2 regions of the Shewanella sp. SG41-3 genome follow, and region 2 is predicted to be linked to the other one. Evidence: riboswitches for the same ligand, from Rfam matches in the RefSeq annotation. Region 2 holds a riboswitch; the other holds the start of a gene.

Region 1 (16,538 bases), on a different contig from region 2:
CGATCAGGTTGTGAATTAAGGTTTTTAAACGGACAGGGTTGGCGTTGAGCTGGGCGTCGCTATCTTGGCTAAAGCCCAAATCAATCTCTTTCGCTTCCACAAGTGGGTATAGCTCTTCAATCACCTCAGTGAATACTGTTTTTAGTGAGGTTCGTTGATGTTGTTGGATGCTGTTGTCTTGTTGACGCGCCATCGATAATAGTTGTTCTAGCAGATGGATACTGCGACTGATCCCAGCCTGTAATGCATTTAGTTTCTGACGCGCATCGTCGGTTAACTCTGTTTGCTGAAGACGTTGAGCCTGTAACGACAGCGCCGTGATAGGCGATCGGAGTTCATGGGCGGCATCGGCAATAAAGCGCTTTTGGCTAGTAATAACCTGGCTGTTTTTACTGAGTAAGCGATTAATCGCCTCAACAAAGGGCACAATTTCACTCGGCAATTGAGTAGTGGGAATTAACTGTAAATCGTGCTCAGTTTGACGGTCTACATCGTGGGCTAAAATGCTAATTGGACTCAGAATTTTACCTAGAATATAGCCGAGTAATAATAATAAAATCGGAATTAATACTAACAATGGCATTAGGGTATGCAGCGCGGTTTCAAAGGCGATGTTGTCACGAATGGCGGTCTCTTGGGCGACGGCTATTCGCTGCGAGGATGATAAGGTGCGCACAAATACTCGCCATGACTGTGTGGCTAAATTAACCGTGTGAAATCCATCAGTTAAATTGCTCGGCAAGGCTAGGATATTTTTCGCTATAGGATTGCTTGCTGGATTGTCACCCAATAACTGCACCGAAACTTGAAACTCCAACTGATCTTGGCTCAACGGGGTTAGTGTGCTGTCGTTTGGGGTCAGCGAGTAACGGTCAAATAGCACAGCCATTTGTTGCAATACATCATCTTGTAGCTCATGGGCTTCTTCAAAAGCACTGCTAAAAGTAAAGCTGGCAGCAATGATCGCAACAGACAAAATTGCAGCTGAAATCCAATAAGATAAGCGCGTTTTTAACGAGTTACGGGGGCATTTTTTGACACCATCCATCCTACACCTCTGACATTTTTAATGGTTTCTGTACCCAGTTTTTTACGCAAACAATGGATTAAAAACTCTACCGCATTGCTTTCTACTTCTTCACCCCAGGCATAAATACGTTCTTCTAAATCACTTTTTGAATGAATTGAACCGGGTCGGATAAGCAATGTTTGCAGTAAGGCGAACTCACGGTTAGACAGTAAGATATTATCTTGAGTGAGGGTTTTGGCTTCATGTGTGGCAGGGTTTAGCCACACAATATTATTGGTTAATTCAGGCGTATGCTGGTTGGCATTGCGCCTTGCTACTGCACGAATGCGAGCCTGTAGTTCGCTCATATCAAAGGGCTTAATGACATAATCATCGGCACCTAAATCGAGCCCTTTGACTCTGTCTTCTAAGCTGTCTCTGGCGGTAATAATGATCACCGCCAGAGCGGGGTGCTGAGCTCGAATATATTGCATCACTTGCAAGCCATCCAGCTTAGGTAAGCCAAGGTCGAGCAACACCACATCATATTGCTGGCAACGTAAACTGTGCAGCGCCGCTTCGCCATCGCATATCCAATCAACCGCATAGGCGACATCTTTTAAGGCACTTTGCATGGCATCACCAATCATTTTATCGTCTTCTACTAATAAAATACGCATAGCACCTCAATTGAGCACAATGACACAAAGTGGAAAGTCTTCATTAATGATTCTTTGTTGCAGCTTGCTGCTTAAATAGCATTAAACACAACACCATACCAAAGAGTAGTGCCGCCGATGCAGTAAAGCGACTAAATTCTAATCCACCATGGCTAATGGGTTTATCTAAAAAGTCACCGACTACAGCACCTAAAGGTCTGGTTAAAATAAAGCTAAGCCAAAACAACAGTGTGCGAGATATTGGGCTCCAAAGATAGGCGGCTAATAATACTAATAGCATACTACCAAAGATAAGTGCGCTGGCATCGTAACCTAAACCCGCGCTATCCACAGTCCAGTCGCCTAAAGCTGTACCTAGGGTTTGTGACAGTAAAATCGTGACCCAATAAAAGCATTCGGTTTTGGTATTGTTTATCGATTGATTAGACAGGCTACCGGCACTGACGTACCAAATTGAAAATGACATGCACAACAGGCTCACCAGTAACAATGTGCCCCCGGTATAGCCTATGCCTAATGAGCGGTCGGCAAAGTCTGCCATGGTAGTGCCTGCAGTAGTTGTGGCGATAATGGTGGCCCAATAAATACTCGAAGAATAATGTTTACTGCGAATTTGTATTGCTACCGCTATCGCGAATAAACCGATAAAAATAACTGAGCTCACTAAATAGCCGAGGTTAAGCGACATCGATAAAGCATCACCTGCCGTTTCGCCTAAGGTGGTCGCCAGTATTTTAACCAGCCAAAATATTAAGGTGACTTGTGGCACTTTAGCCCGCGCCTGCTGTTGTAGTGTTTCCATATCGATACTCACTTATGTTGATACATTATTGGCTTTTTTGCTGCTTGGCGCGCACTGAAAGGTAAGCTACAAGTGCAACAATAATTGCTAAAAAAACAATACTGGTGCTGGTGGTGCCAAACCCAAAGCCACCTTTACGAACCGGTTGTGACAATAAATCACCGATAGAGGCACCCAGTGGGCGGGTTAAGATATATGCCACCCAAAAGCACAATACTGCATTGGCTTTGAAGCGATAAAAAGCCACGCTAATGACGGTGATTAAACTACCAAATATCAAAGCCGAAAGGCCGTAGCCAACATTCATGTCTTCAGATACCCAATCACCGACCGCAGTGCCTAAAGCAAAGGTAATGAGAATGGCCAGCCAATAAAATAATTCACGTTTAAGAGTGACAATGGAATGAATCGATAAAGTGCGTTCTTTGCTAAACCAGTATGCAAATGTTGCCGCTAATAATAGGCTAAACACCGCAGTCGATACTGGCAAAGGCACATCAAGTTTGTCTGTGAGAATGTCGGTGACTAAGGTGCCAAAAATACTGATAAGTACCACTACACCCCAATAAGCATATGGGCGATAGCGAGTTTGCTTAAGCTGCACCAATAAGGCGACAAGTAATAATATCCCCATGATGATGCTGGTATTAATCATGCCTACATGAAGATGGAAGCTAAGATAATCTGCTGCGGTTTCTCCCACCGTGGTCGACATCATTTTTATTACCCAAAAGATCAGCGTGATTTCGGGCACTTTATTAAGCCAAGTATTTGGTGATAGGTCATTCGGCGTTGTGTGAATAGATGATGCTTTGGTTAAAGGTTTCATAAGGACTCCTGATCCAACAGTGAAACTGATTTAGCACTATCTTGCCGCGCAATACTTAGGCCAAACATAGGGCGGTGATATCAGCCATAAATATGTTAGCCAGATGAGTTCAACGTTTGGACTGCATTCCAATATCTCTGCTTGGTAACAGATCCCGCTAAAATTTCTACTCATAATTGATAAGTCGATATTTGTTGTTATTTTCACCAAACATTAACAATAGTTCCCGTTTTGGAATTGATTCCATCGATATGATGAAGCGTCAATAATATAAAAAGGGGTGATAACCTATGAGCAATATCGATCTATTAGGGCGCCGTAAGTTTATTGCAGGTCTAGGCATTGCTGCTGGTGCAGCGATGGTAGCACCAGCAATGGCAGTGTCTGAAAAGGCAGAAGGGGTTAAATGGGACAAAGAAGTTGAAATCGTCATTATTGGTTCTGGTTTTGCGGGGTTAGCTGCCGCAATCGAAGCCACCAAACATGGTGCAAAAGACGTCCATATATTTGAAAAAATGTCCTATTTTGGCGGTAACTCGGCAATTAACGGCGGGCTTTTCGCCGCACCAGGCACGCCGATGCAAAAGAAAGAAGGCGTTGAAGACTCAGTAGACAAAATGGTTCATGACCAATTATTGTCTGGCCGTGGCATTGCCGATGAAGGGTTATTACGCCATGTCGCATCTCATGCGGTTGAAGCGTTACAAATGACCTTAGATGCAGGGTCTGAATACCATCCTTACTTACAACAACTGGGCGGTCACTCGGTTGCACGTACTTACCAAACGACGGTAAGTTGCGGAGCCGGTATTACTCAGCCATTGTACAAAGAGTGCAAACGTATTGGTGTAAACACCCACAATCGTTCAAAATTTGAAGGATTCCTCGTCGGTAATAAAGGCGAAGTTGTTGGTGTTAAAATGCGTCAAAACTATCACTTTGGCGAAGACCAGCCTGGTAAGGTTCTCAATATTCGCGCCAAACGTGGTGTGATTATGGCTACTGGTGGCTTTGCGCAAAACGTTGATTTACGGATGGCGCAAGATCCAACCTTAACTGCAGATGTGGGTTGTACCAACGCACCAGGTGCAACAGGCGAGGGCATGTTCGAAATGTTCCGTTTAGGGGCTATTCCTGTGCATTTAGCTCACATTCAATCTGGTCCTTGGGCTTCACCTGATGAAGGTGGCTTTGGTTATGTGTCTAACTATTCAATTTTCAATTTACCTCACTCAATTGCCGTTAGCCGGACAACCGGTAAGCGTTTCATGAATGAAATTGCCGATCGCAAAACACGTGCTGATGCTGAATTAAGTAACCGTGATGAAAAAGGCAATCCTGTACCACCACTGTTGATTTCAAGCTTTAAAGATTCTAAAGCGCATCCAAATACCGAAAAAGTGATTAAGTACAATGTCGGCTGGAAGTTTGATTCAGTTGAAGAGTTGGCAACACACTTTGGTGTGCCTTTAGCGGGCTTAACAGCACAAATCGCTGAATACAATGGCTATGTAAAAACGGGTGAAGATAAGCAATTTGGTAAAGATATGACCTTGGCGAAAAATAAAATGATCGAAGCGCCATTTACTGTGGTTCGCTTGTGGCCAAAAGTGCATTACTGCCAAGGCGGTGTAAAAGTAAACACCAAAGCCGAAGTAACAGATAGTTTTACTGGTAAGTCTATTACTGGCCTTTATGCCGCTGGTGAAGTGTGTGGTGGTATTCATGGTGTTAGTCGTCTAGGGAGTTGTTCTATTCCAGAATGTATGGTGATGGGTATGACTGCAGCTAGAAGTCTCATGAAAGTTTAATTAGACCAGTGAACAAGAGGAATCATTAATGAAAAACTTTAATATTATACTTGGGCTGGTACTACTTGGATTAACCAGTTTATCAGTACAGTCAGCAGAGATCCGTGACTATCATAAAGAGGTTATCGGTAAAGACTGTAAAACCTGTCATGACAATGGCATCAAGCAGTTCCCATCTGATCAATCCTGTTTGCAGTGTCATGATGTTGATGACTTAGCAAAGAAAACCGCCCGAAGTGAAGAGGACAAGTGGCAGAACCCACACAATAACCTTCACTATGGCAAAGATGTACCTTGCCAAGAGTGTCATGGCGAACATACACCTAAAAAACCATTATGCAGTAACTGTCATACGTTTAAGTTTGATAAGCATAAAGGCTAAACTAATTTAAATTTAGATGAGTTCAGTAAGCCACATATTAAGTATTTAATGTGGCTTTATATTTTAATCGCTAGACAGCCTCGTTTCACTTTTATCCCCTCTTAAATGCCAATCATAGATTGGTTTTTTTCTATTTTTACCCACATTAACATCTAAGCGCAATCACACTTTTTTCAGTTAACTGACTAATAAACCTGCAGACAAAACACCTCTTTTGGATTGCTATGCAGTTAATTGATCCAGGTCTACATTCGGCCAAGCTCAACAGAGTAATATCGCGATCTTTAAAGTAGCAATCGCTGCTATTTCATTGACGTATTTTGGTTTGAATAGAGTTAACACTATGATGATAATAGAAATAATAATTGTGCTTGGGTCTATTTACCTTGGTGCAAGAATGGGCAGTATAGGGATAGGTTTTGCTGGCGGCGTTGGGGTATTAATTCTTACCGTCGGTTTAGGATTAACACCTGGTGCGATCCCTATCGACGTGATGCTGATTATTATGTCAGTGATCACCGCGATTGCTGCGATGCAAGAGGCAGGAGGGATGAAGTATTTGGTGTCAATAGCGGAAAAACTACTGCGTAAACACCCTAAGCACATCACATTTTTAGCGCCAATGGTAACGTATTTTATGACCTTATTTGCCGGAACGGGCCACACTGCATTCTCGACATTACCAGTTATAGCCGAAGTCGCCAAAGAGCAGGGCATACGACCATCACGGCCTCTATCTATCGCAGTTGTCGCCTCGCAAGTTGCCATCACGGCCTCTCCTATTTCTGCCGCAGTGGTGTTTTTCTCGGGTATTTTAGAACCGTTCGGGGTGGATTATTTAGTGCTATTAGCCGTATGCATCCCCTCAACCTTTATTGCTTGTTTAATTGGTGCTGCTGTTGCCTCGATGCTCGGTAAACCGTTAGCGCAAGACCCCATTTATCAACAGCGTTTAGCCAGCGGACTCGTCAATATTCGGGGTGAAACCCAAGTCACTTTGCAACCTGGCGCTAGAAGGTCGGTGGCTATTTTTCTAGTCGCGATAGTGGCGGTAATGTCTTACGCCACAGCCATTTCTGACAAAGTGGGCTTAATTGTGAACCCAGTGCTGTCGCGCGATGTGGCGATTATGTTGTTTATGCTCTCTGCCGCAGCGGCGATCACTTGGTTTTGCCGTTTAGATGCCAGCAAGATTTCTAATGCATCAACGTTTAAGTCGGGCATGTCAGCGTGTATTTGTGTGTTGGGCGTAGCTTGGTTGGGTGACACCTTTGTGTCTAATCATATTGACGAGATAAAAGCGGTTGCGGGAACCTTGCTTCAAAGTCAGCCATGGTTATTATCGGTGGCATTATTTTTTGCTTCTATGTTGCTCTATTCTCAAGGTGCGACCACTAAAGCGTTAATGCCAGCAGCATTGGCAATTGGGGTGAGTCCATTAACGGCAGTTGCTTCGTTTGCGGCGGTGAGTGCGTTATTTGTATTACCAACTTATCCGACGTTATTGGCGGCGGTAGAAATGGATGACACTGGCTCCACTCGCATTGGCAACGCGGTGTTTAACCACCCATTTTTAATCCCAGGCGTAGTGACCATAGTATCGAGTGTGTTATTGGCCTTTTTGTTTGGCAGCTTGATTCTGTAACCTCACAGTATGTGGCTTGGTATAGTAGTGATGTTAGTTGATTTGATAGCCTTTATGCTCAACATTGGCTTTTATTAAATTAATTAATTGCAAGGTCGCATAGGTTTGAGTATCTGGGTTGAGGTAAAGCGATTCGTTAAACATCGGCAGTGGCGGTAAGCCATGTTCAAGTGGATCTAAAATTTGCATTTTATCGTTTATTCTAAATTCGGCTACCGGTGCAATCACAAGATCATTTTCGACCGCCATCGATAACGCTTGTGGGGATGGTGTTGACAGTAATACCCTTATCGGACGCATAGACAATTGATGATTGGCGAATACTTGTGCTCGAATAGGGCAGTTTTCTGGGTATAAGCCCACGGGGATGGTTTTGTTTTTATGGGCGTTACCGTTAGCTGCTGCGGCCCAATGAAAGCGGCGCGTAAATAACAGTTCGCCGTTGACGGGGGCTTGCCAGTGAGTTGCGACTATCACGTCAAACTCGCCTTGATGGAGTCGTTTATATAAATTGCCACTTACATCGGTATCGATAACTAATTCTATATTGGTAAATTCACGAATAAACTCTAATAAGCAGCTGCTTAGGTAGCATTTGATAAAATCGGTTGGCACACCAAGGCGGATCACTTCGCGATTTTGACAATCTTTTAACTCATCAAGTGCCTGTAAGTTAAGTTGCATCATTTTATAGGCATAGCTCAGCAAGGTTTCACCTGACTCGGTCAAGGTGACGCCTTTGTTGTCCCTAATCAGCAAAGTTTGACCGACACTTTCTTCAAGCTTTTTAACTTGTAGGCTCAACGTTGATTGGGTTCGGCAAATTTTATCAGCCGCTTTTGACAAGTTGCCACATTCAGCAACAGCGATAAAACTTTCAAGTAAGTCAATTTTTAACATGGGCTATTGAGTAAGTTCATAGTGGTATAAGTATTACTCAATTTAGGCTATCCACAAAGCTTGCTATAGTGTAACTGTGAGGTGTTAATGGTTATTTAATTAAAATATCTTGGAGTAAGGAATGGGTAGCTGGGAGGATCGTGGGAACTACTTGATTGAAGTGTCGCAACGTTGTTTAAAAGGCCATAAAACCTTTGATTTGTGCCGATCGCATCTAGTTCAAGCCAGCCAGATATCCAAGGGCACTATTTATAATCACTTTACCTCAGAGGCCGATTTAATTGTGGCCGTAGCCAGTGCAGATTACCGTCATTGGTTAATTCAAGCCGAACAAGATACACAGCAATATAGTGATCCCTATTTACGGTTTATTTTTCATCATTGCCAACGTTTGTACCGTATTTTATCTGAACAATCATTTGTTATTGCTAGAGTGATCCCCAACGAGTCAATACTAATACAAGCCAGCGATTATTATCGCGCCCGTTTTGAGCGAGTACTTAAACAATATCAACAATGGAATGCACAAACCCTGACAGAGATTGGTGAGGTTGGTGGCTTTAATCGTGGTGAGTTGCTTTGTGACTATTTACGCGGTGCTATGATCAACAGTGACGATGCACAAAAGCATCCCGACGATGCTGAAATGTACTACCAGTTTAGTTTTGCCATGACCCAGCTTATGGGCCATTCACACAAACGCATGCCCACGATTAATACATTCTTGCAGTGGCTAGCCGGTAAACCCGCATAAATGATTTATCCTCGCTCTTGAACTCTAAATGCCATGCACGGCATGGATCCCTTAACTTCAGTTAACGGCTTGCTCTGGAACGCATTTGGCCAGCTTGGGATAATTATGAATCGCAGTCAATTAAGCGTTTTCTAAACTAAAATCGATGATGGCCCACCTACCTATCTACTCACACAATCGTGTTTTAGTACATCAGTAAAATATGGCGATGCTATGTTTACAACAGCATGAACCTGAGCTCCTAAATGCTAGAGAGTAGCAGATAAAAATCATGTCGCCTTGAGCCCACGCCAACACTGAATGTGCTTTTTAAGTGATTGTATTTTATTGTTTTTATATTTTTTGACACGGTTGATATTTGTTGTTAGGTTAGTCGTGTTAGTTGATACCTTGTTATAAATAGCGTTATCTCCAAGCTAACACTCATAGTATTTGGCAAACTAATTGAAAAGTTAGGACGCAAAGCTTCCGGTCTAAGGTGGTAAATTAATTTTTACGAAACTAAGATAGCGGAGTTGCCGCAGAGCTCAGGTTCTGCGTGAAACGAACAGCCGTTTTTTTAACGCTGTTGTTTGCCAAAATACCACTTTGATATTGATATCGAGGCCTATCACTTATTTTTAAGTAATAGGTAACCAATGGAGTGCATATAAGTGGCAAATCTTCCTGTTTTACCTCATGTTTCTAAGTTAAGCCTACTCGCAGCCTCACTCATGGCTGCAAATTCTTTCGTCAGTCTGTCTGTTGAAGCGCATGGTTATGTGCTATCGCCAGAGTCACGCTCATACGCTTGTAAAACTGGCAATAATGCAAGCTGTGGCGCCGTTCAGTGGGAGCCACAAAGTGTTGAAGGGCCTTCGGGATTCCCTGAATCAGGCCCTGAAGATGGTAAGTTAGCGAGCGCTGCAAATGGTGCCTTTTCTCCTCTAGATGTTCAGAGTCCGGTCCGTTGGTCTAAAACGGATATCAACGCCGGATGGCAGCAATTTACTTGGCAGTTTACCGCTAACCATGTCACCCGTAACTGGCGCTATTATATTACTCGCCAGGGTTGGGACCAAAACCAAGCCTTAAGCCGCGCGAGTTTCGATTTAGCGCCTTTTTGTGTGGTCGATGGTGGCATGGTTCAGCCACCTAAATTAGTTACTCATGACTGTTACGTGCCAGAGGGACTAAGTGGTTACCATGTTGTTTTAGCCGTATGGCAAGTCGGTGACACCAGCAATAGTTTCTATAATGCTATTGATGTCAATTTGAGTTCAGGCCCGGGAATCCCTAACGAGTGGCAAGATGTGGGTGACATTAATCCGTCACTGGATCTCAAGGCTGGTGACAAAGTGATGACCAGGGTATTTGATGCTAATGGCGAGCAGCTCTCTAAGCAAACCACGATTACAATTACCGATGCGACTCAAGGTGATAAACAGAATTGGCCTTTCCTTCTTGCCAGCACTATTAATGCGCAGCAATCACAACTCAATGCAGGACAAAAGAATGCCGCTGGCAGTATCATGCCGGTTTACGGTAAAAATGATATTTTTACCCTAACTGATTCAGGTATTGAGCGTGTCGAAGTCGAGTTTGATTTAGCTCCTGCCCCAGGGAATCAACTCGATGTGACCTCGCTTGCTGATGCAATTCAAATCAACGATGGTGCGGCTCAAGTGAGTTTTGATGTGACAACCAATTCCGCTATGCAAGTGTCAGCTTATTTATTTAATCATGATGGCGTTGCATCTGGATTTGTGAGTCAAGCGGTTAATAATACCAATGCGAGTTTAGTGCTGGAGGTTGTAGCACCTAAAGTTGGCCATTATCACTTACAAGTTAAAGGTGAACCTCAGCAAGGGGATGTCATCCAGCAGAACTTTGATGTGTTTTTAAAGGATGAGCTACCAGTACCAGAAGCCGACTTCGTGTTTCCAGCTGAAGTGACGCGTTATGTTACCGGCACTAAGGTTTTGCAACCTAAGACAGGTAAGGTTTATCAATGTAAACCTTTCCCATATGGCGGCTACTGTATGCAGTGGTCAGCTTCTGCTACCAGTTATGAGCCGGGCGTAGGAGCTTCTTGGGCGGTAGCATGGACTGAATTGTAAAATCGGAACATCATATTAAGAGATTCAAATAGGTTTAAAGCTCTTTTTTAGGTTTAAATAAAGATAAAAAAACCGTGAATATCGATTAAGGAATTCACGGTTTTTTATTGATTATCAGATAACTTATCTCATGGTACTGGCTTACTCCCACAAGTCGATTCTGAAATAAATCTTGAAAGCCTTGTGGGGTAAGATTTAGTAGCCTTTTCCAAGGAAATGGGGATTTTTCACTCCTTTTCCTAAAAATGTAGATCCTATAATACATTTTTCCAGAATCTCACGTGAGCAAATGCTTCTCATTTAAAGTGATGGATGCACCTTTCATCGCGTTCTTAGGGTCTTCTATTTGACCAGCATATAACCATACTGCATTATGTGCAGTTGGTTATGTCAGCTGTTAATATTTTCTTATTAAACAGTTCCCGTTAGAGGATAACAGTGGCTCTATTAAAAGAATCAGACTTAAGGTCTTACCTAAGCAAAAGTAGTCTTGCTTGTGAAAGTGCTTCTAATCGGAGCCTTGATCATGAAAAATTTGATGTCTTCTTATCCCATAGCTATCGAGATAAAGACTTGGTTTTTGCTGTTAAAAAATACTTGGAAGACCATGATTTATCTGTATATGTGGACTGGATTGATGAACAAGAGTTAGACCGTTCCTCGGTGGATGTTGAGACAGCTGAAACATTGCGAAAGCGTATGTCCCAGTGCCAGTCTTTACTTTTTTTAACATCATCGAACTCTACTATCAGCAAGTGGATGCCTTGGGAGTGCGGGTATTTCGATGGAATTAATGGGAGAATTGCTATATTTCCCATTGCAAAATCCGATGAAAGTTCTTTTGCTGGTCAAGAGTACTTAGGACTTTATCCATATATAGACGTAGTTGGTACTACTATTTGGGTTAATAGCGTTAAATCTGGATATTGTTCAATGAAAGACTGGTTAAATGGTAAATCACCTGATAGCTATTAGTGCGTAAATAAAGGTCTCACATTCCCATTTTAGTTAAAGTGGAATGACAGAATAGCACTTTTAACGTGATGATTGTTTTGGGAGTAATATATGGCTAGAAAAGTATTCTTTAGTTTTCATTACGAGCGTGATGTTAGGCGTGTTGTCCAGGTTCGGAACTCTTGGGTTGTCCGACCTGGAGGTGAGGCTCAACCTTTCTATGATAAAGCTGAGTTTGAAGAAGCAAAGAGGCGTTCAGGTGGCATAGAACAGTGGATTGAGGAGCAACTCAAGGGGACATCTGTTACAGTAGTTCTATTTGGCGCTGAGACTTATGATAGAAAGTGGGTACGTCATGAAATCAAACGTAGCTATGAACTAAAGAAAGGTATATTGGCAATAGACATTCATAGTGTTAAAGACCCACAAAAAGGCACTGATACCAAGGGTAAAAACCCTCTAGATTATTGGTACATCGAAAATAATGGTAATAAAACATATTTTTCAGAGATGTATGAAACCTATGATTGGGTAAATGATGATGGATATAAAAATATCGCTACTTGGATAGAGAAAGCAGCTAAAGCAGCAGGTCGATAATATGATGGGGATTTATGAGTTTGCTGTTTTAGGTAGTGTTACTCCTAAGCAAAGACAAAGTTTAATAAATTCAATTCAGCAGATGGCCTCTGAGTTTGAACTTGACATCGATAATCAAATCATAATCTATGATGCAGAGACTGTAAAACAAAGAAATAGATCTTCAGCTTTTGCTGCTGTTTATTTTGGAGGGCTACCTCAGGTTGATATAGACGCTGCAAACTCAATATTCACTGAAAGTGTTCCAATAATTCCTGTGGTTAATAGTTTGGAGCAGTTTTCAATATGTATTCCTGAATTTTTACAGCCCACAAATGGATTTTGTCTAAATGGACAAGATACAGAAATAAAAGAGCTTGCAACATTAATGATGGAGTGTGTAGGCTTACTGCGCCGTCAAAGGCGAATTTTTGTGAGTTATCGCAGGACTGAATCACGTGATGCTGCATTGCAGATACACGATCTTCTTATGAGAAAAGGATTTGATGTATTCCTTGATACGCATGATATACGTCCTGGAGAGCCTTTTCAGGACGTTCTTTGGCACAAGCTTTGTGACTCCGATGTGTTAATCATGCTAGATACACCTACTTATTTCGAAAGTAGATGGACTCGTGAAGAAATCGGTCGTGCCCGAGCTAAGGAGATTCATGTATTGCGCGTAGTTTGGCCTAACCATGAGCCAAATAAAATGGCAGATTTGTCAGAAACTATCTACTTAGACAATGAAGACTTAGAAAACTATAGTGGGCCGCTAACTATTGAAAAAATAGAAGAAATTTCTCTTAAGGTAGAAAGTGTTAGAAGTCGTAGTATAGCGGCTAGATATATGTCTATTACAGGCCGTCTTCGGGCTGATGTTGAACGTATTGGTGCTCGCTTCGAGGGTGTTGGTGCTCATAGAGCAATTGCCATTCGTTTAATTGATGATAGAAAACTCTGGTTATATCCTGTCGTAGGGATTCCAACCGCTGAGACTTTAAATGATATTGCAATTAAGGCTCGGTCAAATCCAGATAAAGGATTCCCAGTTCTTGTATATGACGATATAGGAATTAGAAAAGCTTGGTCTGATCATTTGCAATGGTTAGATGAGAATATCAAGTCTGTGCGAGGGTTGAAAATTACTCAGGCAGCTTGGTCGCTGGCTGGTTGGGAGTTTTGAAAATGGACGATTTTATTTTTTTATCTGCTAGTGTACCAGATCCTAAACGAGCTCCTGAGTTTGCAAATTCGTCTAATTCTGTAGCGATTACTTCAGCTGTTAGAGCATTAATTCATGTTACCTTGGGACGTAGAGTTTTGGTATGGGGAGGTCATCCAGCAATAACTCCAATGATAAAAATTGTAGCGGAGGAAATGGGTTTTGACTACGAGAGATGGGTAAAACTATATCAGTCCTTATATTTTAAAGATCAGTTCCCTCAAGATAATAAAAATTTTAAAAATGTAGTATATACAAAAAACATAGAAAACAATCTTGAGAAAAGCTTGCTTCACATGAGAGAGCGAATGTTCGCAGATAATAATTTCAAAGCTGCTGTTTTTATTGGTGGAATGGGTGGGGTTATTGATGAGTTTAACCTGTTTCAGAAACTTCAGCCAAATAAAGATATTGTGCCAGTTATCTCGACAGGCGGTGCTACATTAAAAGTTGCAGAGCTTATGAATGAACCACTAGATAGTGACCTTTATAATGATTTAGATTATGTCAGACTCTTCCATAATAGTTTAGGCATCTCAACAAAAGAAGAAAGATTTGCTAGTCCTGAGATTCAACCAGTCGAGATGGAAGATCGCTACTGGAAACCTGACTAAGGCTTATCGTTCTAATTTAAGAGAACAATTTGTAGTGCTGATGATTTTTAGATGCACTACAAATAAAGTTTAAGGTATAAGTTGACACATTATTTTGCGCGTATGATTAACTTTCATTTATCCAGTCTACCAACTTGTGCTGTTTACTTTTGTTAAATACAAGAATATTACCATCTATAATTCGTACTGCTGGATAGGTGTTGATTAATTCATTTGATTTACCATGTTCATTGTCTAAGTTTAGAACTGCGATTTTTTTTCCTAGTTTAGAAAAGTAATTAATTTCCCAAGTTACCCAACTAGATAAATCTGACTCCTTTGTCCGAATTAGAATCAGGTTTTGTGATTGTCTCATTCTAAGTTCTAGTATTGTTGGTGTATAATGACTAAATTTACTCCTATTTAAATCTTGCCTATCGCTTTTCCAGTCAACGAAAGCGACAAGCCCTAATGAATTTAACTTAAAAACAAATTCATCAACCATGTCTGCATTTGAAACTGCATGAGATATGAATACATCGAAATATTTTGCATGTTCTATGTAATCATTCTCATATAGCTCCTTCACAATATCTTCAGGAGTCCTTCCTATATCTTCCTTATAGTCGCAACCGAAATGCTTTACCAAGGTGTTGTATTTTTCTTGCGCCCCTTTTCCTTTTGGTGGAAGATATACAACTTCATCAAATCGTTGAAGTATCCTTAAGCAATAATTTCGTATAAACCAATCCTTTTCGCCACTCATCACCTGTCTAAAGAAAAAGATAGTACTTTCATTTTTGTACTTGCTGCATTCGATAACTATTAAAAGTCTACGCAATTTATTTTTTTCGTGCCAATATTTTTCAATAAGCAGACTAATATAGTTAGGAGTGACGAATTGTGTTGATATGTTGTTGTTTCTGTAATTTATTTTCTTTCTATTGCTATCTAATTGGGCTTCTACCAGAGCTTCTTTTTTCGCCATCTGAGCTTGGGAAAAATCAAAATCTCGCTCACAAATATCATTTAACTTGGGTTTAGCTAAACTATACAATAGCTCTGATGGGTTTGGAAAAAAAAGAGGCTTTCCTCTTCTCCGTCGTTTGTTTTTTTCTTGATAAAATCTAAAGTGTTTCTCCATGCTAATAATGTCATCAGGATATATTTCAGAGAACAACTTGATAAAATCGTTCTTTTTAATTCCCGGTGGCGTGAATGACAAAACAGTTCTTACCTTTTTTCTAAATTTTTTACGATACAACTCGAGATATTTGTTTGTTTTTCTTTGAACGCTTCCCATAATTGATATCCTTCTTCGGTAAAACTTAATTCCTATTATTTTTTACAGCCTTATGGTCACCGCTAAACTGGATATTAATACAATTCAGATGAGTTGTAATTATTCATGCTGGAGCCTTTGATTTCAGCTTGTTAATGTCATTCATAACATGATTGAATCTACTTGAAAAACTCACACATATAATATAATCACAATTTAACACCATGACTTAAGCCGTCTTGTAGTTCAATATGAAGGCGGATTTTTCCTCCGCCTGATTCAACAATTTGTTTCAACTGCTGTAGGCTATCGATAGTACAGCTATCAATTTGGTAACTTGCATCAGCACCGATACGCTTGAGTAGCTCCATCAGACGAAGCTGAATCAACTGCTTCGACGCTATCTCTTCGGCTGCGTAAACGACCTCTTGAGGCTGCTCTGCAATGATGTCTTCAAGTTTTCTACCCATCTTCTCTGCCTTTGAGGTTAAGCAGGAAAACTTTCACATGTGAAAGTTTTCCTGGCTCTGTTTGTTTGGCTAGTTTAGCCAGCAAAGGGCAGTAAAACTAGCTCAGGTATACAATCACTTGATTCTCACAATCTGGCTCTGTTTGAGCTCAACTATCTGAAGTTCAAGATCTTCAATACGTGAAAGTGCACTCCTTAGAGCATGACTTAGTTGATGATGTTCTGCGGCCATTGAAGTTAATCTTTGGGTCAATACAGCAACTTTTTCACGATACTGAATTTTTATCTTTCTTTCTTGGTTGCGCTTTTCTCTCAAAATCTCGACGTCGGCTTGAACTCCGGTGTCAGGCGTAAGGCACTTTAGTTTTTGTACTTCAGATTGAACTCTGAGCTTGAAATCTGGATAGTAATAACAACTGCCATTTCCCAATCCAGCTTCTTCCTCTACAGCACGAACCGATAATTTACGGTGATCGGGTATTCGTTTGGTTTTTCGTTCGATGATTCGCTGCAAAGCGGCTTCAA
Region 2 (16,538 bases):
CCGTCAAGGTTGATGAAATTGGCAGTATGTTAACTCGCCACGAACGCTTCCCTAAGGGCGTCAATGTTGGCTTTATGCAAGTCATTAACCCTGGGCATATTAAGTTACGCGTGTATGAACGTGGCGCAGCAGAAACGCTAGCCTGTGGCACGGGCGCATGCGCTGCAGCAGCCGTTGGTCAATTACAGGGTAAGCTTGATAAGCAGGTGAGAGTCGATTTACCTGGTGGTAGCTTAGTCATTAATTGGGACGGCGAGGGTAAACCTCTGTGGATGACGGGCCCGGCAGAACATGTATATGATGGACAAATACAACTATGAGTGAGATTACCTCCGAAGTCAGTTTAGCTAACGAAGTGGCAGGCAATACGGTTAGCAGTGCACAAGCCAAAGATATCAATTCAATTGGTCAAGATCTTGCTGTCGACATGATGGCCAGTTTGCAACAAGCCCCTTTTGATGAAATGTTGATCCGCGAATACTTGTTAGATAATCCTGACTTTTTTAATCGTTATCCAGAGTTGTTAGTGGCCATGCGTGTTCCGCATGCAGAACGTGGTGCGGTTTCATTAGTTGAACGTCGACAAGAGCTGCTTCGCCAGCGCGTGAATCAGCTTGAAGAAGAAATTACTTCGCTGATGAACATAGCGACTCATAATGAGAGAATCTTTAAATTTAATACTGAGTTATCGTTTAAAATGCTTGCAAGTCAAGACTTAGGCGAGCTGCGTCAAGTATTGTCTGAAGGATTAAAAACTGAGTTTGGCTTTAGTCACGTTAGGTTGATTACGGTGCACGATATTGACAGCGAATTAGCAAAAATTTGGCGCCATCGCGTCCAAAGCGGTTATTACTTTGGGCGGCTCACGCAATCAGAATCTAAACGTTTATTTGGCAGTGATGTGGGGTCTGTGGCATTAACTAAATTATCAGATGACAATGGCCAGGTGATATTTGCCATTGCCAGTAAAGATCCCACTCATTTTCATCCTGATATGGACTCATTGCTATTTAGCCAATTGCGTCGTTTGTTAGACCATAAGCTACCGCAACTGTAATAGTTAATGCTCAGTGTATTGTTTAGGATACACAGCGTACTCCAATCGTTCATGTACTGGGAGCATTGTGATGCAGCCAACAGACTGGCAAACGATATTTAGCCAACATTTAACCTCAGAAAGGCAACTATCAAGCTATACCGTGCGTAATTATATGTTTGAATTACGAAGGGTTGAAGGCATCTTAACCGAATCAACTCAGCTTATTGATGTTACCCGTGACGAGTTACAATCTATGCTGGCAACATTACACCGTAAAGGCTTGAGTCCACGTTCGTTATCTTTGTGTTTGTCTGCCGTAAAACAGTTCTTTGATTTCCTATTGCGAGAAGGTGCCATAACGGTCAACCCAGCACACAGCTTAAGTGCTCCAAAACAAAATAAACCTTTGCCAAAAAATATGGATGTCGATGCCGTCAGTCATTTGTTGTCTATCGAGGGTGACGATCCGTTGTGCTTACGTGATAAAGCTATTATGGAATTATTTTATTCCAGTGGCTTACGTTTAGCTGAGCTCGCCAGCCTAGATTGCGCTGACATTAAGTTTGATCAAAGCGAAGTTAAAGTGCTGGGTAAGGGCAGTAAACAGCGGGTTGTGCCCATTGGCAAACTAGCCTTAAATGCATTAACGGCATGGCTAAACTGCCGTAGCCAGTTACCTTGTAGTCAAGCGGGTGATGCATTATTTGTCAGTAGCCAAGGTAAACGATTATCTCATCGCAGTATTCAAGCGCGGATGGCTAAGTGGGGTCAGGAACAAGCTATGGCGGTAAAAGTTCACCCACATAAATTGCGTCATTCGTTTGCAACCCATATGCTTGAATCAAGTCAAGATTTACGTGCCGTACAAGAACTGCTTGGTCATGCTAACTTATCGACCACGCAGATTTACACTAGTTTAGACTTTCAACACCTTGCCAAAGTGTACGATAACGCGCATCCAAGAGCGAAAAAAGACAGGGGGAAATAATGACAACGCCATTACTTAAAGCATCAATGATCCAGTATCAACGTCTACAACCGTTTAGCGCGATCAGTTTTGATTTAGACGACACACTCTATAATAATCTTCCTTACGTATTACATGCCAGCGATGAACTATTTTCGTTAATTAATCAAACCTATCCCGCCACTACAGCATGGGGGGCAGATCAATGGCAGCAACTTAAACATCAGTTATTTATTCATCATCCAGAGTTAGTACACGATACCACCGCAGCCCGTTATGCCATGTTGCGTCAAGGCCTTTTGCACTTTGGTTATAGTGAAGTTGAAGCCAGCAAAGGGGCCCAAGATGGCATGGCGTGTTTTACCCATCATCGTAGTAACTTTACCGTTGATAATAATGTATTGCAGGTACTAGAGCGTTTAAGTCAACGCTATCAGCTTATTGGTATTACTAATGGCAATGTCGACAGCCAACGTATTGGCTTAGATAAGGTCATGAAATTTGTGCTTCATCCAGGCCACGGAGTTAAAATGAAGCCTGCTGCCGACATGTTTAGCCTCGCTTGCCGTCAACTGGATATTAAGCCTGCATCATTATTGCATGTGGGTGATCATCCATTGTCTGATATTGCTGGGGCAAAAATGGCAGGGTGCCAAACTGTGTGGTTAAATCCCTGTATGCAGCAACGGCATAAAAAAGCTCAACCGGTTTTGCCACACATTGAAATTAATCATTTAGATCTTCTGTTAGGCTTACTTTAGGGTGACGTTAGCGTTTTAGGTCTATGCCTGCTTTAAGGCTCATTTGTTCTACTTGCTCGCGGCTAGCATGCATATCGGCATCACCTACACGAAAGTAGGTGCCGCTATACGGATCAGTACCAACATAAATAGGCCTAAGTTTTACATCGACACAGGGCACATGGATGCGAATAAGCTTTTTCGCCATTATTTCAATAATTTGTACATCAGTTGGAGCTAAAATATTGTGACTGATCTTTTTCGGATCGTGTAATATTTGCCAAATTTCACTCAGCATCGGCATAGGATTAACAATCCCCTCAATAGTAAACTCACCTTGTTGCTCCTTTACGCCTAAAATAATTTCACCACCTAAGGTGTTGGCAAAAGCGCTATAGCTTTCCCACATGCCTTCGGGCAATGTACCCTTGCCGTCTCGTCCACCTGCTAATTTAAATTCAACTTGAGCTGATTCATGTAAGTTAGCAATGTCGTCTAAGGCAAACGTTGGGTAATGATGAGGTGACATTTAGGCTCCAAATCGTCTTATGCAATCAGTAGATAAAAATAGATATGATCACTGTATGAAGTTTTGTCCACAAAAGGAAGATCATCAGTTCGGCTGTGCTGGATGTTAATTAACCAATCAGCTGTTTTAGTACTTAAATTAAATCCGCAATTGTGAATTATTTACTGTAAAGTTATCTTATATATTAGTTGGTTAATTCCAGAAACCATTTAGTCGTAGGTTTTACATTGTCAGCACAATATTCAGTTAACCCTATTCCTCACAGTTGGTTCGGACATTTATATCATCGCAATGCCAATGCGCTTGAGATAACGGCAGAGGGCATAAGCTTTGTTCCAACCCAGAGTCTATTTTTATCGCGCTTGCCACCGACGAATCTTGAGCATGTATCTTGGCAGCAGTTAGATCATCCACCACTGTTTAGTGCCAGCTTACTGGGTAGCTTATTAAGTTTTACCGCCTCTGGCGTGAGCTATCAAATTCCATTTCTGAGTTATTTTGCTCGCTCTCATTTTAAACACCAAGTCGAATTACTGTGGGCGTTATCCCATGAACAAGCATTGTATGATTTGATAGCACGGATTGAAAAAGCCGTATCGAAGCGCTATTTACGTCAGTCATTGCTAGCGAAAATGAGTTCAAGAATCGCGCGCGAATATCGCCGTTGGTTTCCGTGGAGTGCAAGCGTTGAATTATCACCTAAAACACGCGCGGCATTAACTCAATTACACCATTTTTACCATTGGAATAATGCGCATGTAGAGCATTTGCGTGAAGATTATATTCAATCGCAGTTAGTGGCATTTGCTGACTTTTTCGATAGTGTTGAATCAAATCCATTAACCAATAAACAGCGCCGCGCCTGCATTATTGATGATGATAACAATCTACTGTTAGCGGGTGCCGGAACCGGTAAAACCAGTGTTATGGTTGGCCGTGCAGGGTATTTAGTCGCCAGCGGTCAAGCGAAAGCGGATGATATTCTATTGTTGGCTTATGGTACAAAAGCCGCCAAGGAAATGGATCTACGGATTAAACACAAACTTGGTACTGCTGACATTAAAGCCAGCACGTTTCATAGTTTAGGCTTAAAAATTATTACCGAGGTTGAAGGTGTAAAACCAAGCTTATCAGCGTGGGTAAATGATGAACCCGCCAAAGACAAATGGGTGCATGATAGATTAGAAACGTTGATTGAAAATGAGTCTTACCGTAAACATCTTTTCGACTATTTTAGCCGTTACTATTACGTTGAAAAAAGCCCATTCGAATTTTCAACTGAAGGTGAGTATTTTGAATATTTACATGACAACGATATTCGTTCATTAAAAGGCGAAAGAGTAAAAAGTTTTGGTGAGCTGTATATTGCCAACTGGCTATTTAGCAATGGCATTGAATATCAGTATGAAGCTAAATATGAATATGATGTCAGCACGTTTGAATTTCGTCAGTATCAGCCTGATTTTTACCTACCACAATATAACGTTTACATTGAATATTACGGCATCGATTCCGCCAATAATACCGCTCCTTATATCGATAACGCAGCGTATTTGGCATCAATGGCGTGGAAACGCCAGTTACATCAAAAACAGCAAACTAATTGTATTGAATTATTTTATTATCAGCACAAGAAAAATCAGTTAATCAACAAGCTTGAACAGGCTTTAACGGTATTTAAGGTTAACTACTCGTCTTTGCCTGATGACGCGATATTGGCCACCCTTTATGAGCTGGGGCGGGTAACTGAGCTGGCTAAATTGTTCAGTCAGTTAATCGGTTTGTACAAAGCGGCTTGTGTGGATAAAACAGGTTTACAACGCATATTTAGCCAAGCAGCGGATCCTCAACAAGCTCGTAAAGCATTTCAATTGCTGCAACCTATTTTACAGCAGTATCAGGAGTATTTATCTGCAACGGGTGATATCGACTTTGAAGATATGATTGCTAAAGCGCTAGCCTATTTGCAAAGCGGCCAATACGTTAGCCCGTGGCGATATATTATGGTCGATGAGTTTCAGGATATTTCAGAACCTAGAGCGCGTTTAGTGCGTGCGCTGCGAGATTCAAGATCGAAAACCTCCAGTAGTGAGACTTCACTCTTTTGTGTGGGTGATGACTGGCAGGCTATTTATCGCTTCAGTGGGGCAGATGTCAGCTTAACGACGCAATTCGCCCAGTATTTTGGTAAGACTAGCGAAACTCATTTGGACCTAACGTTTAGATTTAATAACCGTATCGGCGAAGTTGCCAGCGCTTTTGTGATTAAAAACCCGCATCAACTTAATAAAGAGGTTCATTCGTTAATACAGGTGGTTGATCCTGCTATCTCGATATTACGCCGCGGAGTAAATGAGCGCGCACGCCAAGATGAACCGAGTGCTAATGCATTAGTGCAAGCTTTGAACGCCTTGTCTGTTCATGTGGCTAAAGCCAGTGCGGTATCTACTACTGAGCCCTCGACTAAATCCATAACGAAACCGACAGTCTATTTACTGGCACGTTTTTGGTTTCAATTACCCGATAAAGATCTATTGCGTCAGTTAAATGCTCAGTACCACATGTTATCGATTGAGTGTTTATCTTTTCATGCCTCAAAGGGCAAAGAGGCCGACTATGTGGTAATTATGGGACTGACTCAAGGTATACACGGATTTCCATCACAGAAAATAACCCCACCTTTACTCGACGCTTTCTTGCCCCAAGCTGAAGCTTTTCAATTTGCCGAAGAGCGACGCTTGTTTTATGTCGCACTGACTCGAGCTAAGCATCGTGTTTATGTATTAGCGGATATGACCAATGTCAGCCTCTTTGTGGTTGAGCTTATTCAGCAACCCTATAACGTTGAACTGAATGAATTCAGTACTTCATTGGTACAAACGATATTTGAGCAAATTAAATGCGCTCGGTGTACGACTGGCACATTAACAGCGCGAACTGGCAAGTTTTCATCATTTTTCTCATGCTCGCATTTTCCTTTGTGCGATCACCAAGAAGCGGGGTGTGACCTCTGTGGTAGCCCGATGACGCGCAAGCGCACTAATGGTTTTGCGGTTTGCTTAGATGAACATTGTGGTCACATCGCACCGCTGTGTAACCTCTGTGGCGCAGACATGAGCTTAAGAGAAAGTACTCGAGGAACTTTTTGGGGGTGTAAAAATTATCGCGGTAACAGCGTGCCTAGTTGTAGCAATACCATTGATACAGCGACAATATCCTTTAAAAGCAAACCACATCAAAAACTCAAGCAACCACGTGATACAACACTGCCTAAGCCGCGGCAAAAGGTGTAAGTACAACTATTACTGTGGGTAAATGATCTGGTAAAGCGCCGTTAAGTCTCCATTGCGGCAAAGGTATATCACATTGGATTTTTTATACCTATTCTGCTGCATATGCGGCTAATATCAATTAGTCGCAAAACACTTTTCGAAATACTACATATTTTTATACTGTAGCCTCTAAATCCTCTAGCATCTCTGGCCTGCCAAAAAGATACCCCTGGTATGAATAGCACCCCATACTTTGCAACAGTGTCCGTTGTGCCTCAGTCTCAACTCCTTCGGCTATAACGTGCAAATTCATCGAGCTTGCGAGTGTAATTACGGCCTGTGCGATGGCTTTGTCGTTGCTATTATTAATAATATCCCGAACAAACCCCTGATCGATTTTCAGCTGATTGATAGGAAGTTGTTTGAGATATGATAAGGAAGAATAACCTGTACCAAAATCATCAATTGAAAACGTGACGCCGTGTCGCTGCAATTCAAGCATCTTGGCTTTAACATCCAGTATATTACTTGCCAGAAGGCTTTCAGTTAATTCTAACTTCAGCCGTTTTGGATTAGCCCCCGATTGGTGCAGTACATTGAGTACTAGCTGCACAAAGTCCTTTTTACTAAATTGCACCACACTGATATTAACGGCAACTGTCAGATTAGCTCTGTCAGGCTGATTAGCCCACTGAGCTAACGTCTCACATGACTGTTGTAATATCCACTCACCAATTGGCACAATAAGGCCAGTATCCTCTGCCAGCGGAATAAACTGAGCGGGTGAAATCATACCTTTTTCAGGGTGCAGCCATCGCACCAGCACTTCGACACCGATAGTGCACCCATGTTGGTTAACTTGCTTTTGGTAAAACAAGGTAAATTGCTGTTGGTGAAGAGCTTGATATAAGTCATGAATGAGCGTTGCTCTTGAATTCACCGCAACCTGCATCTGCGTGTCAAAAAACTGGATTCCGTTGCGGCCTGCATCTTTAGCCTTATACATCGCCATATCAGCTTGCTTCAATAACTCATCTTTTGATGTATCAGCGCTATTGAACATTGTCACACCAATGCTTGCAGAGCTATTGTGAGTGAGTCCACCAAGATCATACTCTTGCGCTAAGTTAGTAATAATTTTTTGAGCAAGTGATTCCGCCTGGTTTGCCGCAGTGTGTTCATCAGTACTGAGATCTGCAACTACAACGACAAATTCATCACCACCAAACCGCGACACGGTATCAACCAGCCGAACCGTCTGAACCAGCCGTTCAGCTACCTGACATAACAGCAAATCACCTTTATTATGGCCAGCAATATCATTTAAATTTTTAAAGTTGTCTAAATCAAGAAATAACAAGGCCCCGAACTTGTTGTCGCGTGAACATTGCGCAATAACACCTTGTAGTCTATCTAAAAACAAACGTCGGTTTGGTAACAGCGTTAAAGGATCATAATATGCCAACTGATGTATTTCTTGTTCGCGCTTTTTCCGCTGACTAATATCGCGCACAATACCAATAAAATTGGTATTGCCTGACACCTGGACCTCGACAAGTCCAAGCTCAATAGGAACTATGGTGCCATTTTTGTGTAATGCATCAAGTTCGCGAATACGGCCGGTAATGTCGCTGATACCTCGGTTAATATAATTTGATAAATAGCTGTCATGATGCTCACGATGCGGCGAGTCCATTAGCACACTAATATTTTTACCTATAATTTCATCATTACGGTAACCAAAAATGGTTTCTGCTGCCAGGTTAAAGGTTAACACGATACCTTTTACATCAATGCTGATAACACCATCGAGCATACTCTCAACGATAGCCCGCATCTTTTTTGAGGTATCGTTAAGCGAGCTTTCTGCTTTAATCTGATCATTGATATTAATATGTGTTCCAAGCAACCATTCAGCTTTGCCGTCATGCGTGCTTGAAGACACTCTTCCTCGGGTATTCATCCATACCCACTCGCCATTTTTGTGCTTCATGCGCATGTTTGCTTCATAGATAGGAAGTAGACCTATTGCATGCTGTTCAAGTTGTTTAGCGCAATAGGCAAGATCATCAGGGTGAGTCAATTGCTCCCAAGTGCTTCGAGCTGGCTGAAGCTCAGCCAGATCGAAGCCCAATAGGGCAGCCCACTTGTCATTGATAAGCAACTCGCCAGTTTGAATATTAAGGTGCCAGGTTCCAATTGTATTGGTGTCAATAACCGCCTTAAGCAAATTTTCACTATTGAGAATGAGCTCTTCATCTCGCTTTTCTTTTGTGACATCGGTTTCAATGGCAATAAAGCCGCTAAGCTCTCCCTCTTCATCTAAAAGTGGATTACACGCAATTCTGATCCAATAGGGTTTTTTGGCTTTTGAATAATTCAGCACGTCGACATCAAAACCCTTGGCTTCAGCAAGTGCTTGCCTCATTTGCATTACGGTTGCAGTAGCTGTATCTGCCCCCTGCAATAATTCGCCAGGTTTCTTGCCCACCATGTCGTCAATACTGAAGCCGCTGATAGCACTGAAGGCTTCATTTATCCAAACAACTAAGCCATTTCTATCGGTTATCACGACACCATTTGTTGTTTGTCGTGCAACTTCGGAAAGCCGCCGCATCTCAGCGTTAGCAAGTACTTGTTCGGTTATATTGCGAATAACGATTAAGACCTCGTTCTCATCAGTTTTTTTGTAACGCGCCTCAAATGATTTGTTTGCTGCCATAAAAGTATGGTTTTGATAAATAATGTTGTCAGTACTAAAAGCCTGTTCAACATTATTCATAAGCTGGTTACCAAACTCATTGGGTAATACATCACCAATAGTTTGCCCAAGAATTTCATATTGGGGTTTTAATAAATCAGGATGTTCGTTACACACTAAAAAGCGGAAGTTACGGTCAATTAGAAATACCATATCAGGTAACGTCGCTAATATTGATGTCGTTCTCCTCTGGCTAGACGACAACTGTTGTTGAAGCTTCTGCTGGTCTAGTTTGGCAATTTCATGCTCAACCATGTCAGCGAATTCGCGTAACTCTTGTTTTTCATCATTTGAAAATTCACGTGCTACGGGTTCTATCAGGCATAGCGTACCTATCGGTTGCCCGCTGGGTTCCCGAACTGGTGCGCCGGCATAAAAACGAATGTGTGGTTCATCTGTTACTAGTGGATTAGCAGAAAAACGTTCGTCCTTTGTTGCATCAGTGACGACAAGAATATCTGGATGCAATATTGTATACCCGCAAAAAGAAATATCACGTCCCGTTTCACAAGTGTCCAGACCCACCTTGGATTTAAACCACTGTCTGTCACTATCAACCAAACAAATTAAGCATATTTTAACATTAAAAAAACGAGCAACAAGGCGGGTGATACGGTCAAACCGTTCCTCGGCTGGTGAATCCAATAAAGCAGTCCGCTTTAGCGCAAGTAAACGCTCAGCTTCATCAACAGGGTAATCAGGTGCGCTCAAAATATCTTCCTATCGAGTCTGGCTCGTTTGTTAATATACAAACACTTTATTCATCAAAGTATCATTTGCAAATGACTTTAGCGGTGCCTGTTTTCTATATTATCGTTTAAAGCGAACTACCAGCTCATGCAGTTCATCGGCAATATTATTTAGATAAGTAATGGTTTCTGATAATTTTATTGAGCTTTCAGTGCTCATATCTGCAAGTGTGGATATATTAACAATTTGCTTATTAATATCTTCAGCAACTTGTGCTTGCTGTTCAACCGCCGCGGCCATTTGAGTTGACATAGAAGTAATTTCACTTACAGATTCAGAAATTCCAGCGAGCATTTTGCCGCTTTCGATGACGTTAGAAAGACCATTTTCGGCATCAATAGCACCTGCATCGGCAACTTTTACGGCATCGTCAGCACGTTGTGTTAGCTCAGTAATAATGCCATAAATGTCTTTAGTCGATTCTTGAGTGCGCTTTGCCAGATTTCTGACTTCATCTGCTACCACAGCAAAACCGCGTCCTTGCTCACCTGCTCTAGCAGCTTCAATTGCCGCATTCAAAGCGAGTAAGTTGGTTTGGTCGGCAATTTGCTCAATTATTTGAGCTGCACCTGCTATGAGTGAGGTTTGTTCCGAAACTCCACGCACAGAACTCCCTATTTGCTCTACCGTTAATTTTAACTTCTGAATAGAGTCATGTGTGACATTGGCAACTTTAGCGCCCTTTAACGTGAGTTCATTCGCATTATCGGCTTGATCTGCAGTATCATTAACATGCTTTGATACTTCAGTAATTGTAGTCGACATTTCATTCATTGCAGTGGCAACTTGCATGGTTTCAGCTTGCTGACTTTCAATGTCTTTTTTCGTTTTACAAGTGAGAACAGTGCCGTCCTCCGAGGCCTTTGCAACTGTAAGAGCTGCACTTTCAATTCGAGCTATAACAGCTCCCAAATGCGCAAACTGACTTAGAATTGCTACTTTAAGTTTACCTGCATCATTTGCTTCGTCAGTATAACTTTTTGCTGCTAGATCATCTGAAAATGAATGACTAAGCATGTCATTTAGTGCTGCTAGGGTATTCTTTCTAATAAGGGATACCCAAATAGCAAATATCACAACGGATGCTACCAAGACGCCTTCAGATAAGTCTGCATAACCAATTAAAAACAAAGTAGCACAAATGATAATTGTGCAAATGAGAAATAAGTTTTCTAACGAAACAGGGAAGGATACTGTTTGGCTTTTACCTGCATTAATATCTCGGTATAGTTTCGTTGCCCTTTCGACATCCTGGCGAGATGGACATGAGCGAACGGATTCGTAACCAACCACTTTGCCGTTTTGTGTTATCGGGGTGACATAAGCATCTACCCAGTAATAGTCGCCATTTTTACATCTGTTTTTAACTAGCCCCATCCATGGCTTGCCAGATTTGAGATATGACCACATCACTTTAAATGCTTCTGGTGGCATATCAGGGTGCCTAACCACATTATGTGGTTGACCAATTAATTCTGATTTTTCAAAACCACTGACTTCAACAAAAGCATCGTTACATTCAAGGATATTGCTTTGCGTATCTGTTACTGAAATCAGTTTGGTCGCGACGTTAAATGTTTTCTCTTTATCAGTGATAGGAAGATTTGGACGCATACTTTATCTTAAAATATTAATGTTGATATTAAGATATATAAGAATTCACCAGTGGTATGAGTAATTCATAAATATCAATGGGTAGGTAAACTTGTTGCACTCTTTTGAATAAAAATATATTTATCCAGAAGATTGTTAGCAGGTTGTAATAGCTATGGCACCATAAAGATTGGTATTAATTAGCGCAGACACATTCTGTGAGAGTATGTTTACCAATGTGACGCTATCATTAGCAAAGTTACTGACAAGTATATATTATCGTAAAGTATTGAAAAGATTTTCTATTAAATATCCCTGATATTCGAATCTTTATAATAACATTAATCAAGTTTTCAACAATTACTGGCCACTTAATTAACAATTATTGACCACTTAATTAAAGGTTAAATGCTACCTCCTCCTATTTTATAAATATTTATCATAATACTAATCTTCAGTTTCGAACTGTCTCCCTAAAGTATTTTTTATCCAAAGATTCGTTGACGTATTTTTAGGTTTTACTGCCACGATCAAAAGCATTAAATATTTTAGAAGGTAGATAATTAGTTTTCAGTAGTGACCATAAAGAAGGAAAGCTGTTGATCATCTAAAAATATAACCATTACTTAAAAATCAAAATACTTACTCGTAAAAGGAAGAGCTTATGGTCTAGATTGCATTCCAACAATTGAATCTCTGCTAGAACAAAATACTATTCGTATAAAAAGGGTAATCTAGATTTTATTGAGATGTTCTATGACCTCATAGCGCCTAGAAATGGTTTTGAATTTTATGATTCCCCTATGAGATTTAGCATATGGGTTGAGCAAGACTTTAATATCATGAAGCCATGTGAATTATGGGTGAGTTACCCGATTATTGATCTTGAAACAGATGAGGCTGACCGAGTTGTAAAATACACTGAGCCACCAGCAGTGAGAAATAGCCATTCAAAACTACCGCCATTTATACAGTGAATCTTGAAGAAAACTTTACGATTACAGCACATATTTTTGTGGCTGGTGGTCATTATGTAAATAAAGTGATTCACAACAAACTTGATGTAAACCCTAAACGCGTGATTCATAGCTTACAGGCTGGCTATAGCGATAAATCTTGATCAATTAAAGTCATTTTTTATATGCAATAAGTGCGATAAATTGGTCGATGCGACTTTTATGTCTAAGGGCAAGTTGGCTACTTGTGATAACAATGATTGTAGCAATACGGTAGAGCGACACTTTGATGTGTCATTAGCTACTATGTCTACCAGCACGAATTTCTGCCGTAAACTGTAAAAGCTCTGCAAAAATGCAGAGCTTTATTTCGATTACATGCAGTTAATAAGTAAGCTTTTTATGGGCAACTAGCTATACCAATATCGACCCACACAGCAGCCATACCAGGAATATCACCTTTGGTCCAGTAACTGGCTTGCCATTGACGGCCGTTATAACTGGTCGTAGCGCCACCGCTATAGGCAATGGTAGCATCCCAACCTAACTCAACTTCACTTATTAGCTGCCATTGATCCGCAGTGCGGGAAGGCTTATTGCCTTGAGTCCAGTACTTAGCTTTCCAAACTAAACTACTGTAGCTAACGGTATCACCCGTGTTGTAAACCATGTTGGCTTGCCAAGTAGGATATTGATCCGCATTAGGGTCGGTTGCATCACAGCCCACACCGATTACCTTAGGTGTGACTGTCAATGTGGTTGAGCCATTGGCATCTAAAGCACCATCAGAAACTAACACGCTTAATAAGTAGCTAGTCGACTCTGTGACATTGGCACCGGTGACGACTAGCGTGGCACTATTTTGTCCTGTTGCAGAAACATCTGCTGGCACAGTCCAGTTGTAAGTGAGTGCATCACCATCGGCATCAGAGGCATTGGCTACAATACTGACAGACTTACCGGCTTCGACAATGGCTGTCGCAGCCACACTCACGACTGGGGCTTGGTTAGGCGCATCCGCCTTATTCGTTAAAAGGACTGAATCTGTTGCCGATGCACCTTGAGGATCCGTTACTTGAAGGCTAAAACCATAGACGACATCGGTCAGAGTAGCTTCTAATGGGATAATGACATTGGCCATATCCGCGTTAGCGAGAGTTATCGTTGGGCCGGATACTTGTGTCCAAAGATACGTTAGGGCGCCATTTTCAGGATCACGTGAACCATTTCCATTAAGTGTTACATCGGCAGGGCCAGTTACTGATATGTCTGCTCCAGCATTGGCAATAGGGGCTTTATTCACCGGTGGCGTAGTGCCTTCACCGTGGCCAAGACCTTCGTGCATCGCATTAAGAATATCGCCATTATCAGCATCAATTTCCCAAGCGAATAGTCCTCCAAGTTGATTTGATAACACATATTGGCCTTTGGCTTTTACCGAACGAGGATCGTCAAAGGTAATCAAATCGCCTGTCGTTGGGTTAAACACTGACGCTGCTTCGGCGGTTTCATCGTAGTTATAAGTCCAACCGCTCCCCATGTACTCATTCACGATCTGGCGATAATCCACCACGCCATCTTCCCATGTGCCTTTTACTTTACCGGTGGCCGTACCCGTAAATGGATTATTGCCAGTGTAGCCATTAACGCCAGTCCAACCACGGCCATACATAGCCGCACCGACCACAATTTTACCAGGCGTAACACCTTGCGCTAAAAGGTTTTTCACCCCTTTGTCTGTGGTGTAGCGGGTATCAGGATCCCAACTGGCTTCATACAAATTGGTTTGATGGCCAAGTTCGGTATTGGTCCAGCCGCCGTTGAAGTCGTAGCTCATTAAAAAGATGTAATCCATGTATTGCTGGGCAGCTTGATAATCAACTTTGGCAATTTTATCGTCACCAGCGCTAATGGCTGAGGTCAGTTCATAACTTCGTCCCGTTTCAGCGCTTAACTCATCTAACATGGCCCGCAGTTCTCGCATCAAAATGACATAGGTTTCGCCATCATTAGCATTACCTAAACTTGGGTTTGCACCGCTCCCCCCGGGGAACTCCCAATCAATGTCTACACCATCGAAAAATTTCCACGTTTGTAAGAATTCTTTAACTGATGCCACAAAAACATCACGCTTGGTTTTATCTCCTAGAAAATAGAATGGATCGGATAATGTCCAGCCACCAACAGAAGGCAAAATTTTCAAATCAGGATAAGCTTGCTTAAGTGCCATCAATTGGCCGAAATTGCCTTTATAAGGATCAGAAAAATCACTCACACCAGCCTGAGGCATTTGGACCGCCGCCCAAGGATCGTGGATAGCGACTTTAAAGTCAGCACGGCCACTACAGGCACGTTGCAGCGCTTGGAAACTGCCGTCGATTTCTTTCAAGCTGTCGTTGATACCATCCCCGCCGCATATTGGGGTAAAACCATATAAAATATGAGTTAAATTTTGTGCAGGGATCTTATCGACCGCGAATTTGCGGCCGTATACCCCCCATTCAACAAAGTAACTGCCGACCACTTTGCCTGATTTATTGGCATAGGGACGGTTGTTTTCTTTAAGCGGAGCATTGAGTGGCACTAAGTGGCTGCCATCGGTATCGGCCACGAGGATTTCTTTGGCATCGCTCGCCGTACAACCATCGCTGTTACACAGCTGAACTTGCATTTGATAGCGGCCACCTTGCTGTACCTTGAAACTTGCAGAGCCAGACGCACTCGAAGGGCCTTCCCATACAGCATTACCATCAAGCAGTACTTTCGCCACAGTGCCAACATCACCACTCCAAAGATTCCAGTTAACTGATACATCCGCTGCATCTTTGACTTTCACTAATTGGTTGTAGGCTGTTGCGGCTTGATCAACCTCGATGATGGCAAATTTTGTTTCACCCCAACCAATAGTGGGTTTACCCGGAGTGGCAGCGATAACATGTGCAGATAACGAAGATGAAATAATCAACGCTAATGTTGAAATACGTGTATTAAACATGAGACTTCCCTATTGAATTATTTAAACCAATAAGGCAAAAAACGCGAACAGGACAGCTGTTCTTTCTAAAACTCATGCGTCAAAAATGCATGAAGAAGGATCCCTGTGGTGTCCCCGCTATCATAGGTACTAAATTCCCCTTAGACCGGAGGCTTTGCGTCCCAATCTTTCAATTGGTTTGCCTTTCTCAAACAAGTGACAGCGTTGTCATTTGTTTCATTAGCATAGTCTTAACTTTTATAAAAATGCAATGAAATAATCCGATTAGGATAAATATTTTTATATGTGATGTTTTTTTGACAATGACTAAAATTAAATTCTTCTGTTTATTTTTAGTTAAGGTTTTGTAATTCATGAAGTATTTTTTGGTTGAAAATCAAGGTGTCAAAAAATAAGAAAAATACTTAAGCGTTAAACATTAAGTGTTAGGGTTACCATCTAGCAACTGTTGCCACTTTTTATCATCTGCGAGTTTTATTTTATTTGAAAAGGTTGGGCTATTGAAGAGCGTTAGCCTTAGTTCAAATTCATTAAGAAATTCATCAAGGTTGAGATCAGCGATGTATTCATCATGATTGAGAACTCATTAGGCTATTGAGGATGTTGCGAGTTTTTGATTTTGGGTGGATCAGGAGTATGAGTTTTTATTTACGTTACTTTGTAAGGAATTTACTCAGGGTACATATGAAGGTACATATAAGCAAAACGGGCTTATCATTACTGATAAGCCCGTTTCATTACAATCACTTAGACGCTATGTCTTAGTTCATGCCGTACTAACTATTTAGGTGTTTTTCTCGGTTTGGTTGAGTTTGTGTTTGTTTTATAAGCTTTTGATATATTTTAATTAAATACTATTATTTGTTCGTTGTTGTTCTGTTTTGTTTGCCCTTATACTAAGATACGTGAGTAACTCGGTGTGTAACTCAGAGGCAT

What was found. Region 2 has a riboswitch for cyclic di-GMP ahead of H5164_RS09480 (glycosyl hydrolase family 18 protein). Riboswitches for the same ligand answer to the same signal wherever they lie in the genome.
Region 1: it holds a riboswitch for cyclic di-GMP, as region 2 does, so the genes downstream of both, gbpA (N-acetylglucosamine-binding protein GbpA) here and H5164_RS09480 (glycosyl hydrolase family 18 protein) in region 2, are expected to answer to the same signal.

The regions. Positions count from the first base shown of each region.
Region 1 covers NZ_JACJFJ010000007.1:158,925-175,462, reverse strand. The annotation lists gene H5164_RS14860 (HAMP domain-containing sensor histidine kinase) at 1-1,048, opposite strand, end outside; gene H5164_RS14855 (response regulator transcription factor) at 1,012-1,689, opposite strand; gene H5164_RS14850 (hypothetical protein) at 1,733-2,491, opposite strand; gene H5164_RS14845 (hypothetical protein) at 2,517-3,320, opposite strand; gene H5164_RS14840 (flavocytochrome c) at 3,611-5,131, shown strand; gene H5164_RS14835 (cytochrome c3 family protein) at 5,160-5,513, shown strand; gene H5164_RS14830 (anaerobic C4-dicarboxylate transporter) at 5,857-7,158, shown strand; gene H5164_RS14825 (LysR family transcriptional regulator) at 7,192-8,058, opposite strand; gene H5164_RS14820 (TetR/AcrR family transcriptional regulator) at 8,180-8,812, shown strand; cyclic di-GMP riboswitch class I at 9,237-9,335, shown strand; gene gbpA (N-acetylglucosamine-binding protein GbpA) at 9,466-10,911, shown strand; gene H5164_RS14810 (toll/interleukin-1 receptor domain-containing protein) at 11,350-11,886, shown strand; gene H5164_RS14805 (TIR domain-containing protein) at 11,977-12,465, shown strand; gene H5164_RS14800 (toll/interleukin-1 receptor domain-containing protein) at 12,467-13,630, shown strand; gene H5164_RS14795 (hypothetical protein) at 13,633-14,283, shown strand; gene H5164_RS14790 (TIR domain-containing protein) at 14,390-15,565, opposite strand; gene H5164_RS14785 (hypothetical protein) at 15,754-16,014, opposite strand; gene H5164_RS14780 (hypothetical protein) at 16,129-16,538, opposite strand, start outside.
Region 2 covers NZ_JACJFJ010000004.1:242,620-259,157, reverse strand. The annotation lists gene dapF (diaminopimelate epimerase) at 1-320, shown strand, start outside; gene H5164_RS09520 (DUF484 family protein) at 431-1,057, shown strand; gene xerC (tyrosine recombinase XerC) at 1,128-2,027, shown strand; gene H5164_RS09510 (HAD-IA family hydrolase) at 2,027-2,767, shown strand; gene H5164_RS09505 (helix-turn-helix domain-containing protein) at 2,775-3,275, opposite strand; gene H5164_RS09500 (UvrD-helicase domain-containing protein) at 3,503-6,568, shown strand; gene H5164_RS09495 (EAL domain-containing protein) at 6,723-10,019, opposite strand; gene H5164_RS09490 (PAS domain-containing methyl-accepting chemotaxis protein) at 10,119-11,672, opposite strand; gene H5164_RS09485 (hypothetical protein) at 12,455-12,628, shown strand; gene H5164_RS09480 (glycosyl hydrolase family 18 protein) at 13,008-15,602, opposite strand; cyclic di-GMP riboswitch class I at 15,707-15,795, opposite strand.